Regions from separate parts of the Rhizobium sp. K33 genome, predicted to be linked through region 2. Evidence: predicted binding sites of a transcription regulator. Region 2 holds the regulator's gene; the other holds the start of a gene.

What was found. Region 2 encodes HrcA, which represses chaperone genes, less so after heat shock. Its sites were predicted from a motif close to GTTAGCACTCNCNNNNNGNGAGTGCTAAC; they were not measured.
Region 1: a site for HrcA is predicted at 2,173-2,201, ahead of groES (co-chaperone GroES). Genes of this name have one in related genera too.

Annotation. Positions count from the first base shown of each region.
Region 1 covers NZ_CP096478.1:401,424-409,166, reverse strand. Annotated here, with positions in the region: gene M1E12_RS01865 (TIGR01459 family HAD-type hydrolase) at 1-647, opposite strand, end outside; gene chrA (chromate efflux transporter) at 756-2,111, opposite strand; gene groES (co-chaperone GroES) at 2,260-2,556, shown strand; gene groL (chaperonin GroEL) at 2,624-4,264, shown strand; gene M1E12_RS01845 (hypothetical protein) at 4,951-5,391, shown strand; gene M1E12_RS01840 (glutathione binding-like protein) at 5,458-6,165, opposite strand; gene M1E12_RS01835 (DoxX family protein) at 6,391-6,840, shown strand; gene hisG (ATP phosphoribosyltransferase) at 7,076-7,743, opposite strand, start outside.
Region 2 covers NZ_CP096478.1:4,403,020-4,410,762, reverse strand. Annotated here, with positions in the region: gene rpoN (RNA polymerase factor sigma-54) at 1-897, shown strand, start outside; gene hpf (ribosome hibernation-promoting factor, HPF/YfiA family) at 1,120-1,695, shown strand; gene ptsN (PTS IIA-like nitrogen regulatory protein PtsN) at 1,763-2,227, shown strand; gene grpE (nucleotide exchange factor GrpE) at 2,303-2,929, opposite strand; gene hrcA (heat-inducible transcriptional repressor HrcA) at 3,031-4,119, opposite strand; gene rph (ribonuclease PH) at 4,294-5,010, shown strand; gene M1E12_RS21250 (VOC family protein) at 5,028-5,441, shown strand; gene rdgB (RdgB/HAM1 family non-canonical purine NTP pyrophosphatase) at 5,449-6,093, shown strand; gene hemW (radical SAM family heme chaperone HemW) at 6,098-7,279, shown strand; gene dnaA (chromosomal replication initiator protein DnaA) at 7,397-7,743, opposite strand, start outside.

The DNA of each region.
Region 1 (7,743 bases), 580 kb from region 2:
TTGTCGAAGTCGCCGCGGGCTTCCTTTGCCGCCGCCAGCGTTGCGGCGTAGATCGGTGCATGCGGCTTGCCGGCGATGCGGGTCTCGCCGCCGAGTGCTGTGTAAAATGCGGCAACAGCGCCGGCGCAGGGGATGATGCGGTGACCGCGCTCGACGACCAGATCCGGATTGGCGCAGATCAGCGGCACCTTCCGGGCGACAAAATCCGTCAGCATGTCGCGGTAGTCTTCCGGTGTCTCGACCTCGTCGTCGAAGAAGCCGGTGCAGACCACGCAGTCTGCCTCTTCCTTCGAGACCACCTCCACGTCGAGACCGTCGAAGAGCGGCAGGTCGCGTTCGGGGCCGAGCAGAAAGACCTTCTTCGGTCCGGCGGCGATCAGCGTGCGGGTGACATCGCCCGACGTGACAATGCGGTCATAGGCGCTGTCGGGAACACCGATGGCGCGCAGCTGCGGGATGACGCCGATGGCGGGTCGGGGCGAATTGGTAATCAGCACCACCGTCAGGCCCTTTTCCCGCGCGGCGGTCAGCGCTTCGCCGGCGAGCGGGAAGGCGTCAATGCCGTTGTGCAGCACGCCCCAGACATCGCAGAGAATGACGTCATAGGCGTCGGTTACGTCACCGAGGGTGGAAATGCTGCGGGTCATCATCTGTCCTGACTGCTCGAAGTGTGTCCGGTGACATGGCAAAGGACGGGCGGCAAGGCAAGGGGCAAGCGTCGTGAGGCCCGAAATTGGCAGCCGTTGCCTTTAGCGTCAGAGCAGGAAACGGGCCGCCAGCCCCAGCGCGCCTGCAGCGAGCAGCGTCTTGCCGATGCCGATATGGAAGCGGAAGATGAGGACGGCCGAGATGACGGCGATGACCAGGGCCTGCCAGTCGAGCGAGGACCAGACCGGCTGCGGAACGGAGAGCGTCAGCGGACCTAAACTGACGAGATCGACCGGCTCCACCTGGGTAAAGACGACATGCAGTGCGAACCAGACGGCGAGATTGAGGATGACGCCGACCACGGCGGCGGTGATCGCCGAAAGGGCTGCACTGAGCAGTCGGTTGCCGCGCAGCCGCTCGATATAGGGGGCACCGGCGAAGATCCAGATGAAGCTCGGAATGAAAGTGGCCCAGGCGGCGATTAAGCCACCGAGCAACCCGCCGACGAGCGGGTCGAGCGCACCGCTTTGACGGAAGCCGGCCAGGAAGCCGACATAGGAGAGCACGAGCACCAGCGGGCCGGGCGTCGTCTCGGCGAGTGCGAGACCATCGAGCATCTCGCCGGGTTTCAGCCAGGCATAGTGATCGACCGCGACCTGTGCGACATAGGCAAGCACCGCATAGGCGCCGCCGAAGGTGACGAGCGCCATCTTCGAGAAGAAGCTTTGGACTTCGGGAAGTGCCGTTTCCGGCAGCGCCCACCACAGCAGCGGCAAAGGTGCGAGCCAGACCGCGATCCAGAACAGAAGCGTGGCCACCTGACTGGCAAAGGGGGGACGCGCGCCGATCTCTTGCGAGATCTCCGCCGCCGACGTTTCCTTGCCTCGTGCGTGGAGCAAGCCCATGAGCGCAGCAGCGAGCACGACGAGCGGGAACGGCACGGAGAACAGGAAGAGCGCGAAGAAGGCTGCGGCCGCCAGTCCCCGATGAAAAGCCGTCTTCAGCGCCCGCTTTCCGATGCGGATGACCGCCTCGACGACAATCGCCAGCACGGCTGCCTTCAAGCCGAAGAAGAGGCCGGTGACGAGGCTTGTCTCCTGATAAAGCGCGTAAAGCGCAGACAGGCCGAGGATGACGGCCAGGCCCGGCAGAACGAAGAGCAGGCCGGCGACAATGCCGCCGCGCACGCCATGCAGGAGCCAGCCGATATAGGTGGCAAGTTGTTGCGCCTCGGGGCCCGGAAGCAGCATGCAGTAGTTCAAGGCATGCAGATAACGGTCTTCATCGATCCAGCGCTTTTCCTCGACGCAGATCTTGTGCATCAGCGCGATCTGCGCTGCCGGGCCGCCGAAGGAGAGGACGCCGATCCGGGCGAAGGCGGAGGTTAGCTCGGAAAATGTCGGGGATGCACGGCGGTCGGTCAGGACCTGGGTGTCGTGAATGTCGGTTTTTTTGGCCGGCATGCACCTTCCCTTTTTTCACGAGACGCTTGACTCGTTTAGAGCCTGTTCTTATCTCAGCGTCGCTGGCACTCCCTGAGGGAGAGTGCTAACAAATTCCGATGTGGTCCCGTCCGGGATCGCGAATGTCATTTGATCGAGGGATTAGACAATGGCAAGCACCAATTTCCGTCCTCTGCACGATCGCGTTGTCGTCAAGCGCGTCGAGTCCGAAGAAAAGACCAAGGGCGGCATCATCATTCCCGACACCGCCAAGGAAAAGCCGGCTGAAGGCGAAGTCATCGCCGTTGGTCCTGGCGCCCGCGACGAAAGCGGCAAGCAGGTTGCCCTCGACGTGAAGGTCGGCGACCGCGTTCTGTTCGGCAAGTGGTCCGGCACCGAGGTCAAGCTCGACGGCGTCGACCTGCTGATCATGAAGGAAGCCGACATCATGGGCATCATCGGCTGATCTCAGCCTGATCCCACCTTGCTTTTTAACCAAGTCAACAATGGGCTAGACGCCCGGGAGTTTGAACATGGCTGCTAAAGAAATCAAGTTTGGCCGCACCGCGCGCGAAAAGATGCTGCATGGCGTCGATATCCTCGCAGACGCCGTGAAGGTTACCCTCGGCCCGAAGGGTCGTAACGTCATCATCGACAAGTCCTTCGGCGCTCCGCGCATCACCAAGGACGGTGTATCGGTTGCCAAGGAAATCGAACTGGAAGACAAGTTCGAGAACATGGGCGCCCAGATGGTCCGCGAAGTTGCTTCGAAGACCAACGACATCGCCGGTGACGGCACCACGACTGCAACCGTTCTGGCCCAGGCCATCGTTCGCGAAGGTGCCAAGGCCGTTGCTGCCGGCATGAACCCGATGGACCTGAAGCGCGGTATCGACCTCGCTGTTGCAGAAGTCGTCAAGGACCTCCAGGCCAAGGCCAAGAAGATCTCCACCTCGGCTGAAGTTGCCCAGGTCGGCACGATCTCGGCAAACGGCGACACGCAGGTCGGTAACGACATCGCTGAAGCCATGCAGAAGGTTGGCAACGAAGGCGTCATCACCGTCGAAGAAGCCAAGACCGCTGAAACCGAACTCGAAGTCGTCGAAGGCATGCAGTTCGACCGCGGCTACCTCAGCCCCTACTTCGTGACGAACCCGGAAAAGATGGTCGCTGACCTCGAAGACGCGTTCATCCTGCTGCACGAGAAGAAGCTCTCGAACCTCCAGGCCATGCTGCCGGTTCTCGAAGCTGTCGTTCAGACCGGCAAGCCGCTCGTCATCATCGCTGAAGACGTCGAAGGCGAAGCCCTTGCTACGCTCGTCGTCAACAAGCTGCGTGGCGGCCTGAAGATCGCTGCCGTCAAGGCTCCGGGCTTCGGCGATCGCCGCAAGGCCATGCTGGAAGACATCGCGATCCTGACCGGTGGTACCGTGATCTCGGAAGACCTCGGCATCAAGCTCGAGTCTGTCACCCTCGACATGCTCGGCCGCGCCAAGAAGGTTTCCATCACCAAGGAAAACACCACGATCGTCGATGGTAACGGCCAGAAGTCGGACATCGAAGGCCGCGTTGCCCAGATCAAGGCGCAGATCGAAGAAACCACTTCGGACTACGACCGCGAAAAGCTCCAGGAGCGTCTGGCCAAGCTCGCCGGTGGCGTTGCCGTCATCCGCGTCGGCGGCTCGACCGAAATCGAAGTCAAGGAGCGCAAGGACCGCATCGACGACGCTCTGAACGCGACCCGCGCGGCCGTTCAGGAAGGCATCGTACCGGGCGGCGGAACCGCTCTCTTGCGTTCGTCCACGAAGATCACCGCCAAGGGCGTCAACGACGACCAGGAAGCCGGTATCAACATCGTTCGCCGCGCGCTTCAGGCTCTGGTTCGCCAGATCGCCACCAACGCTGGTGACGAAGCTTCGATCATCGTCGGCAAGATCCTCGACAAGAACGAAGAAAACTTCGGCTACAACGCCCAGACCGGCGAATTCGGCGACATGATCGCCATGGGTATCGTCGACCCGGTCAAGGTTGTCCGCACGGCTCTGCAGAACGCAGCTTCGGTTGCTTCGCTGCTCATCACCACCGAAGCCATGATCGCCGAACTTCCGAAGAAGGAAGCTGCTGGCGGCATGCCGGGCGGCATGGGCGGCATGGGCGGCATGGACATGATGTAAGACCAACAGGGTCTTATCATCTGGACCATCCGGTTCAGTCTTGTGGAAGGGCGGCCCTCGGGTCGCCCTTTTCTTTGGCGTGCTGGTGCACCCAAAGATGGCGACGGCGGATGTCCAACTGAACTGTTGACAAAAAACTTTCTAATATTTCAATATCTGTGAAGTGACATGCAAGCACTGCTCCATCACGAGCGCGCAGATGCCATATAATCGCCGTATATTATTTTATCCTAATATTTAGCTTTATTACCTTGGTCGAGTATTCTGTGCCAAATCGAGACATCTACCGTTTTCAGTCGAAATAAAACATGGTATCCAGTGCGTTAACTCCGGCGTGTCTAGCGTGTTGTTCTTCAAGCTTCTTGTGGGGGAAGCATGAACGCCTGGCGGATCGCGAGATGCACCGCCATGCAACGCGACATGGATGCACCCGGAGCAATATGCGGCGATTGACTTCGTCCAGGTCTGTCGGTCGGAAGGCTGACTGAGATGGACTGTTACGCTGTGCTTCCTCGATCAGGGGCGAGGATGCATGGTGGCGTCGGTGTGTTCACTGGCGCAAACCGGAGGAACGAAGCTCTGTTCGACGGGCATGCCGGCTCCGGCCGGAAGGGGTGGCTACGGCAGGGACTGCCGCAGGCCGGGAAGACAGTGGGCCGGTTCTGGCTATCGACTTGGGGAAAGCCTTGTTCAAAATAGCAAATGCCAATCTCGCGACCGCTTTCAGGGTCAGCGAACAGGACGAAAAAGGCCTGTTGGGGCAGCATGACTGCCGCTTTGGCCTGTCCGAAGACTGGACGGGCGATCTCACCAACGGACTGTTGAAGCTTGGGGACAACGCCAGGGTCCTGCATGGCCTCGACAATGACGAATGTGGTCTGCTGACTGTCATGCGCTGCTATGAGCAGGCGGATCGTGGCCATATTCTGAGGCTGTTCGAGCAGGCTGCCACCCAGCCCTCGCGTTTCTGCTATTCCACCACCATCGTCACCGGCAGCCAGCACCGCCAGCCGGTCTTCTGCATCGGGGAATCCTCCGGCTTCGAAGGCAGTGGCGGCAACATGGTCGGGCTTTTCATCTTTCCGCGGTTTCAGCTGCCAACAACCGTTTCCGTTTCACCCGTCTGACGCCCTTTCCCTTTGAGGGACATCCGGGAGAAAGGAAGGCGTCCACCGACGCCTCCCCTGACATGATCAGCCGCGCGCCGGGATGTTGAGCCCCTTCTGGCTGGCAGGCCGGGCTTCGGCACGGGCCCACCAGTCCTGCACGCGCGGGAAGTCGGCAAGGCCGAGATCGGTTTCACCGGCATAAAAGACCTTGAGCGCACGCACCCACGGCCAAGTGGCTATATCGGCGATCGTATAGTCCTCGCCCATCAACCACGGCCCCTTTTCCAGTTGCGCTTCCAGCACACCGAGCAGACGGCGGGTTTCGTCACGATAGCGCTGGGCGGGGTAAGGATTGTTCTCCACCTTGTCGGCGGCAAACTTGTAGAAATGGCCATACTGGCCGAACATCGGCCCGACGCCACCCATCTGGAACATCAGCCATTGCAGCACGGCATAACGTGCCGCTCCTTCCTTCGGCAGAAGCTTGCCGGTCTTGTCCGCGAGATAGATGAGAATGGCGCCGGACTCGAAGATACCGATCGGCTTCCCATCGGGGCCATTGGGATCGATCAATGCGGGAATGCGGCCGTTCGGGTTCAGCGAGACGAATTCCGGGCTCTTCTGTGCATTGCTGCCGAAATCGACGAGATGCGGTTCATAGGCCAGGCCCAGTTCTTCCAGCGCAATGGAAGCCTTGACGCCATTCGGGGTCGGCAGCGAGTAGAGCTGGATGACGTCTGGATTGGCGGCTGGCCACTTGGTCGTGATTGGGAACGCGGAAAGATCTGCCATGCTTAAGGCTCCATTTGCTGGGGGATGCCTTAGAAAGTAGGGAGCGTGCCACGCCTTGGGAAGAGTGGAGCACCGAACGAGGCCGGCGATGTCGTTTCATTTTTGTGAACGATCAGTCAAAGACTGTTAACCTATGCCTGCGACAAAAAAGCATGCATCTAAGCGGCACAGACTGAGGCCGCCAACGATGGGGGTTTCAGCGTCAACGCTCAACGGAGATCCCCCATGTCCGCCACCAATAACGGCCTTCTCGTTCTCGTTCGTATCCTGCTTTCCTTCATGTTCATCATGTCCGGCTTCGGCAAGCTGACCGACCCGGCCGGCACTGCCGGCATGATCGCCGGCGCCGGCTTCCCGGCTGCCGATCTGCTCGCCTATGCCGCTGGTCTCTATGAACTCGTCGCTGGCCTCTTCATCCTCGTCGGCTTCCAGACCAAGATCACCGCCTGGACCGTTGCGCTCTTCTGCGTCTTCACGGGCCTCGTCTTCCACTCCGGCACCGTTGCCATCGAAGGCTGGCCGGAAGGCGCTCTCGGCTGGATCAACACGCTGAACCAGATCATGATGATGAAGAACATCACGCTGGCTGGCGGCTACATCGCGCTTGCCATCGTCGGCGCCGGCGCCTACTCGATCGACGCCCGCCGCGGCTCGGCCCAGGCCGTCGCTGCCTGATATTCCTGCCCCTTGAAGGCAACAAAAAACCCGCCGGAGCGATCCGGCGGGCTTTTTGCATAGAAAATTCAAAGGTGAGCCAGATCATACCCCCCTCTGTCACTTCGTGACATCTCCCCCACAAGGGGGGAGAGCAGAGGGAGTGCGCGGCGCCGGCCGCAGATTGGTCTCCCCCCTTGTGGGGAGATGCCCGGCAGGGCAGAGGGGGGTACCGCACGACGAGAAGTCTCACGCCTCAGAGGACGCCGCGGACGGCCTCGATGATCCGACCGATCATCGCATTACCCTCATGCTCCGCCTTGCGTGCCCTGACGAGGCAGGCCTCGGAGCGCAGGATGACACCATCCGAAAGGACCTTCAGGTGATTGGCGCGCAGCGTCGAGCCGGTCGAGGTGATGTCGACGATGATGTCGGCCTGGCCGGCAGCGGGCGCGCCTTCGGTGGCGCCCAGGCTTTCCACAATGCGATAAAGCTGGATGCCGTGGCTCCCGAAAAAATGCTGCTGCGTCAGGCGCCAGTATTTGGTGGCGATGGCGAGGCGTCGGCCATGGCGGGTGCGGAATTCGGCGGCGACGTCGCCGAGATCGGCCATGGTGTCGACATCGTACCAGATCTCGGGAACTGCCACGACCACATCGGCATGGCCAAAGCCGAGGCGCGCCGCGATCTCGACGCGGGCGTCTGCTTCGGCCAGACCTTCGCGGATCAGGTCTTCGCCGGTGACGCCGAAATCGACCGTGCCATTGCCGATTTCGCGCGAGATTTCGGAGGCCGAGAGATAGGCGATCTCGACATCTTCAAAACCTTCGACGCGGCCGCGATAGGAGCGGTCATTGCCGACGGCGACGATCTTCATGCCGGCCTTTTCGAAAATGGCGGAGGCATCGTCCTTCATGCGGCCCT
Region 2 (7,743 bases):
GGTGTGTTTGCCCGCTCGCTCAGTGAATGCCTGGCGATCCAGCTGCGCCAGCGGGACCGCTATGATCCTGCCATGGCGGTGCTGGTCGACAATCTCGAGCTCCTGGCAAAGCGCGATTTCGCGACGCTGAAGAAAATCTGCGGCGTCGACGAGGAAGACCTCATCGACATGCTGTCGGAAATCCGCAAGCTCAACCCCAAGCCGGGCAGCAGCTTCGAACACGCCGTCAGCGAGTCTGTCACGCCCGACATCGTGGTCCGGGCCGATGGAAACGGCGGATGGCGGGTGGAGCTCAACCCGGACGCCCTGCCCCGCGTGCTGGTCAATCACAGCTATATGGCGGCCGTGCGCCCCGGTACGGCCAAGGATGCGCCCGACCAGGCCTTCATGTCGGAATGCCTTCAGAACGCCAACTGGCTGACCCGCAGCCTCGACCAGCGGGCAAAGACCATCACCAAGGTCGCGGCAGAGATTGTCCGGCAACAATCGGCCTTCCTCGATCACGGCGTCGATCATCTGCGCCCGCTCAATCTGAAGACGATTGCCGACGCGATCAAAATGCACGAATCGACCGTCAGCCGCGTCACCACGAACAAATACATGATGACGCCGCGCGGGCTGTTCGAGCTGAAATACTTCTTCAGCGTATCCATCGCATCGGCCGAGGGCGGAGACAGTCATTCGGCGGAAGCGGTTCGCCACCGGATCCGCGCGCTCATCGCCCAGGAAAGCCCCGATGCCGTGCTCTCCGATGACGATATCGTCGATCAGCTGAAGGCAAGCGGCGTGGAGCTTGCGCGGCGCACCGTTGCGAAATACCGGGAGTCGATGAACATCGCCTCCTCGGTGCAAAGACGTCGTGAAAAGCGCGCCATGGCCAAGGTTTCCGCCGTCTGACCGGCCCAAATCACCGCAAAGATTAACAGGAGATTGACTCTGCGGCCGATGGCGGCTAGAAGCGCGCCGCAATCGACAGCGCACACTGTCGCCGAGGGAAAAGTCCCCTCGACCACGCCCGACAAACGAAGGCAGAGACTGACCGAACCGCTCGAAAAGCTTGGACGCGGACGTCGCTTGGCGTAAAATGGATACGCAACCAATCATAAGAAGGGAAACTCCATGAGTGTGCGTGTATCCGGCAAGCAGATGGAAATCGGTGAAACTTTCCGCCAGCGGATCGAAGACCGAATCCAGGATGCGGTTACCAAGTACTTCGACGGAGGGTATTCCGGGCAAGTGGTCGTCACGAAGTCGCAGTCGCGCTTCGCGGCCGATTGCCTGGTGCATCTCGATACCGGCGCGAACCTGCATGCCGCAGGCGAGGCCAATGATCCGCAAGTGGCCTTCGACACGGCCTTTGAGCGAGTCGAAAAGCGCCTGCGCCGCTACAAGCGCAAGCTGAAGGATCATCACGCCGGCGAGGCTCAGAACCCGCCGATCGAGGTGGCCTATACGGTCATGGACTCCGTGGACGAGGATCACGAGGAACTGCCGGAAGACTACGCCCCGACGATCGTGGCCGAGAGCACCAAGAAACTGCGGACCATGTCGGTCGCTACGGCCGTTATGGCTCTCGACATGACGGATGAACCGGTTCTTCTGTTCAGAAACCCGGGAAGTGAACAATTGAATATCGTTTATCGTCGGAATGACGGTAATATCGGGTGGATCGATTCCGCCAACATCAAAGGCTGAGGATCGGCTTGGGCGGCTGCACGAGGCGGCCGCCCGCTCGTCGATCCGAGGCATGAAGGACATTGATATGGCATTGGCAGATTTGCTGCAGCAGGATGCTGTCGTACCGGCCCTCCGGGTGAACTCCAAGAAGCAGCTGCTTCAGGAACTTGCGGCCAAAGCCTCCAAGCTCACCGACATTCCGGAACGGGAAATCTTCGACGTGATCCTGCAGCGCGAGCGTCTGGGTTCGACGGGCGTGGGCAATGGGATCGCGATCCCGCATGGCAAGCTCAATAAGATCACCAAGATCACCGGTGTCTTCGCACGCCTGGAAACACCCGTGGATTTCGAGGCCCTGGACGACCAGCCGGTCGACCTCGTTTTCCTGCTCCTCGCACCCGAAGGTGCCGGTGCAGACCATCTCAAGGCCCTGTCACGGATTGCCCGCGTGCTGCGCGACCAGGATCTGGTGGCCAAGCTCCGCGCGACCGAATCCGCTTCGGCGATCTACACCTTCCTGAACGAAGAACAGGCCTCGAACGCGGCCTGATCTGCAGCGTCAGATGAGCTCAACAAAAAAGCGCCCATCGGGCGCTTTTTTTCATGTGGCCTCTAACTTAAACCCTCAAGCCTTGGCGGCGTCCTCGGCAACGGCGTCCGCCTTCGGACCACCCTTGGCGACACCGACCATGGCCGGGCGCAGGACGCGTTCGCCGATCGCATAGCCAGCCTGGACAACCTGAACCACCGTGTTGTTGGGAACATTCGGGTTCGGGACCTCGAACATTGCCTGATGGAAATTCGGGTCGAACTTCTGGCCCTCGGCGTCGATCTTACGCACACCATGGCGTTCCAGCGTGGCAAGCATGCCGCGCTCGGTCATTTCCACACCTTCGATCAGTGCCGTCAGCGTTGCGTCGGCCGCAGCGCGCGCCTCTTCCGGCAGCGTCTCGATGGCGCGACGAAGATTGTCCGAAACGGAGAGCATGTCGCGGGCAAAGCTCGTGACGGCATAGGACTTCGCGTCCTTGATCTCGCGGTCGGTGCGGCGACGCAGATTGTCCATCTCAGCGGCGAGGCGCAGGAAGCGGTCGCGCAAGTCGGCGTTCTCGGCCTGGAGGGCTTCCACAGGGTCCAGCTGAGCCTCCGTCGCGCCCTCGTCTGCGCCCGCAGCCTGCTGTTCAGCCGCTTCGGTTGCGTGCGCCTCGTGGGCCGCCGCGTCAGGTCCGTTCTTGTTGGTTTCTTCGGTCATGACGTTCTCCGAATGGTTTTGGTGTCCGAACTCTCGGTGTCGAATTCGTGCCCGATATCAGGGTTTGGGGTGAAAAAATCAAGGGTTGGCGGGAAATCCGCCTAACGCCCGCTGCGCGACAGCCGGGCCATCAGCTGCGCGGTGTAGTCGACCATCGGCACGATCCGCGAGTAATTCAGGCGCGTCGGCCCGATGACGCCGACGGCACCGACGATGCGGTCTTCGCCGTCGCGGTAGGGTGCCACGATCAACGAGGAACCCGACAGCGAAAAGAGCTTGTTCTCGGAGCCGATGAAGATGCGCACGCCCGGGCCGCTTTCGGCAAGGTCGAGGATCTCGATCAGGCTTTCCTTGCGCTCGAGGTCATCGAAGAGCAGCCTCAGCCGATCGATATCCTCCGAGCCAGCAAGACCTTCGAGCAGGTTGGCACGGCCACGCACGATCAGGCGGGCCGGCTGCTTTTCTGCGACTTCGCCCGACCAGACGGCAAGGCCGCGCTCGACCAAATCCTGCGAGAGCGTGTCGAGTTCACTTGCGACCTGGGTCTTCAGCTTCTCGATCTGCCCGCGCAATTCGCGCAGCGTCTGGCCGGCAAGATTGGCGTTCAGAAAGTTCGCCGCTTCCGTCAGCTGCGAAGCGGTTACGCCGGCCGGTAGCTCGATGATGCGGTTTTCGACCTGATTGTGCTCGCCGACAAGGACGGCAAGGGCCTTGGTCGGCTCGAGCCGGATGAATTCGACATGCTTCAGGACGGGATCGTTCTTGGACGATATGACGAGGCCTGCGCCGCGCGACAGCCCGGAGAGCATGCGGCTTGCTTCAGTCAGCATCGCCTCCATCGGCTGATCGGCGCTGGTCGGGCGGATCTGCCGCTCGATCTCGTCGCGCTCCCCTTCCGAGAGGTCGCCCACCTGCATGAAGGCGTCGACAAAGAAGCGCAGACCCGCCTGAGTGGGCAGTCGACCGGCGCTGACATGGGGCGCATAGATGAGGCCGAGATCTTCCAGATCGCTCATGACATTGCGCACCGACGCCGGGGATAGCGACATCGGCAGCAGGCGCGACAGGTTGCGCGAGCCCAGCGGATCACCGGAATCGAGATAGGTTTCGACGATGCGGCGAAACACTTCCCGTGAGCGTTCGTCCAGCGACGCGGAAACGTCTGCGACAGTCGTCTTCAGTGATGCCATTGGCGCAGCGGACAGGATCTCAGAGGTTTCATGGCGCAAATATAATCACTGCGTGTTCGATGACCAAGGGGTATTTGAGGCTTCGGCACGCCTCCTGCGGCGTTGCGGCATGGTTTTTCTTTGCAAATGGGTGGCTCCCTCCTTAGAAGGCAACGAACAACTCAGGAGATTGCAATGCGGCCATCCGGCAGAAAAACCGACCAAATGCGCAAGGTCTCGTTCGAGCGCAATTTCTCCAAGCATGCGGAAGGCTCCTGCCTGGTGAAGTTCGGCGACACGCATGTGCTGTGCACCGCAAGCCTTGAGGACAAGACGCCGCCGTGGCTGCGCAATTCCGGCAAGGGCTGGGTGACGGCCGAATACGGCATGCTGCCGCGCGCGACCGGCGAGCGCATGCGCCGCGAAGCCTCCTCCGGCAAGCAGAGCGGCCGCACTCAGGAAATCCAGCGGCTCATCGGCCGGTCGCTGCGCGCCATCGTCGACCTCGAAGCGCTCGGCGAGCGGCAGATCTCGATCGACTGCGACGTCATCCAGGCGGATGGCGGCACGCGCACGGCGGCAATCACCGGCTCTTGGATCGCCCTGCACGACTGCCTGAAGTGGATGGAAGCGCGCAGCATGGTGAAGGTCGAGAAGGTTCTGAAGGACCATATCGCCGCGATCTCCTGCGGGATCTTTGCAAGCCAGCCGGTGATCGACCTGGATTACCTGGAAGACTCGGCCGCCGAGACCGATGCCAACTTCGTCATGACCGGCTCCGGCGGCATCGTCGAAATCCAGGGCACCGCGGAAGGCAAGCCCTTCAGCCAGGACGAGTTCCTGACGCTGCTTGGCCTTGCCCGCAACGGTATCGATGAACTGGTGGCCCTGCAGAAGCAGGCAATCGGCTGAGACTGAGGGCCGGGTCGATGGCACAGGAGATCGAAGGTGTTCTGGAGGCCGCGCTCTATGCGTCCGATCTGGATGCCGCCGAGCACTTCTACGGCACCGTCCTCGGTCTCAAGCGCATCGCCCGCCACGATGACCGGCACATCTTCTTCCGCTGCGGTCAGACCGTGGTGCTGATCTTCAACGCCGAGGAGACGGTGAAGGCTGCGTCTCCCGGTGCGCTGCCCGTGCCGCCACATGGCACCACAGGTGCGGGACACCTCTGCTTTCGCGTTTCGGGAGACAGACTGGACGAGATGGCCGCGAAGCTGACAGCCGCCGGAGTGGCGATCGAGGCCGATTTCCGCTGGCCGACCGGCGCCCGTTCCATCTACTTCCGCGACCCGGCCGGCAACAGCCTGGAATGCGCCGAACCCAAACTCTGGAATCTCTGAGGACCCCATGCGCAAGCTTGACACCCGCATGATCGTCGTGGCCAGCCACAATGCCGGCAAGATTGCCGAGATCGCCGACCTGATCGGCTCCTTCGGCTTCTCGGCCAAATCGGCCAAGGACCTTGCTTTCGTCGAGCCTGAGGAAACCGGCACGACTTTCGAAGAGAATGCCGCGATCAAGGCATTGGCCTCGGCCAAGGCGTCCGGTCTGCCGGCGCTGTCGGATGACAGCGGGCTGGTGATCGATGCGCTTGATGGTGCGCCCGGCGTCTACACGGCCAACTGGGCGGAGCGGGAAGACGGCACGCGTGATTTCCCCTGGGCGATGGAAAAGGTCGAAAAGGCGCTTGCCGAGCGGGGCGCGACGGAAGCCGCCCAGCGGACCTGCCGCTTCGTCAGCGTGCTCTGTCTCGCCTGGCCGGACGGTCACACCGAATTCTTCCGCGGCGAGGTCGAAGGCACCATTGCCTGGCCGCCGCGTGGGTCCGCCGGCTTCGGTTACGACCCGATCTTCCAGCCTGAGGGGCATGAACGCACCTTCGGCGAGATGACGGCGGACGAGAAGCATGGCTGGAAGCCGGGCGATGCGGCCGCCCTGTCGCACCGGGCACGGGCCTTCAAGCTCTTCGTCGAAACCTGCCTGGAGGCCTGAAGCGTTGACCGACCGGTCCTTCACGCTGCTGCCCGATACGGGAGAACCCGGCTTCGGCGTTTACGTGCATTGGCCCTTCTGCGCGGCCAAGTGCCCTTACTGCGACTTCAACAGCCATGTGCGGCATCAGCCGGTCGATCAGGCGCGCTTCGTTCAGGCGTTCCTTACTGAGCTGAAGGCCGTGCGGGCGTTGTCGGGGCCGAAGACGGTGACCAGCGTCTTCATGGGGGGCGGCACGCCTTCGCTGATGGATCCTTCGACGGTCGGCGCGATCCTCGACGGGATCGCCGCCAACTGGCACACGCCCGACGGCATCGAGATCACGATGGAGGCGAACCCCTCCAGCGTCGAGGCGACCCGTTTCCGCGGCTACAGGGCCGCAGGGGTTAACCGGGTGTCGCTCGGCGTGCAGGCGCTGAATGATCCGGATCTTAGATTTCTCGGACGACTGCATGACGTGGCGGATGCGCTGAAGGCGATCCGGCTGGCACGCGAGATCTTTCCGCGCATGTCCTTCGATCTCATCTATGCCCGCCCCAACCAGACGGTCGAGGCCTGGGAGAAGGAGTTGAAGGAGGCGATCTCCTATGCGGTCGATCACCTCTCGCTCTACCAGTTGACCATCGAGGAAGGCACCGCCTTTTACGGCCTGCACAAGGCCGGCAAGCTGATCGTGCCCGACGACGAGCATGCCGCAACCCTTTACGAGGCGACGCAGGAGATCACGGCGCGCGAAGGCTTGCCGGCCTATGAGGTTTCCAACCATGCCCGCCCGGGAGCCGAAAGTCGGCACAACCTCACCTATTGGCGCTACGGCGATTATGCCGGGATCGGCCCCGGCGCGCATGGACGGCTGACGCAGGGGCGGAGCAAGATCGCAACGGTGGCCGAACGTCATCCCGAGACCTGGCTTTCCGCCGTCGAGCAGAACGGCCATGGCATCATCGACCGCGAGGAGCTGGATCACGAGGCGCAGGCGGACGAATTGTTGCTGATGGGGCTTCGCCTGCGCGAGGGTGTCGACCTCTCCCGCTGGCAGCAGCTTTCCGGCCGCGATCCCGATCCGGACAAGGAGCAGTTCCTGCTGGACCAGGGCTTCATCGAGCGCCTCGGCAATTCGCGGCTGCGCTGCACGCCGCCGGGCATGCTGATCCTCGACGCCGTCGTCGCCGATCTCGCCTGCTGAGCGCCGTTATCAATCCCGAATTGCTGATGAGGTCTCGCACCGAGGCGCTCGATTGAACGCAAGAAGCCCGCCGGCGACGAACCGGCGGGCCTTCGTATTCTGCAAACAACGGCTCGCTTATTCGTTGATCAGGCGGCGCAGGAGTTCGATTTCCTGCGACAGCTTCTGGTCGGCCGAGATCAGTTCCTCGATCTTGCGAACAGCATGCAAGACCGTCGTGTGGTCACGTCCGCCGAAGCGACGGCCGATCTCCGGGAAGGAGCGCGGGGTGAGCGTCTTCGACAGATACATGGCGATCTGGCGCGGCTTGACGATGACGCGGGTGCGGCGGTTCGAGACGAGTTCCTGACGCGAGACGTTGTAATGACGGGCAACGACGCGCTGGATGTCTTCGATCCGCACGCGCTTCTGGTCACCGGCACCGACGAGGTGAGCGAGCAGCTCGTCTACACGCTCGATCGACA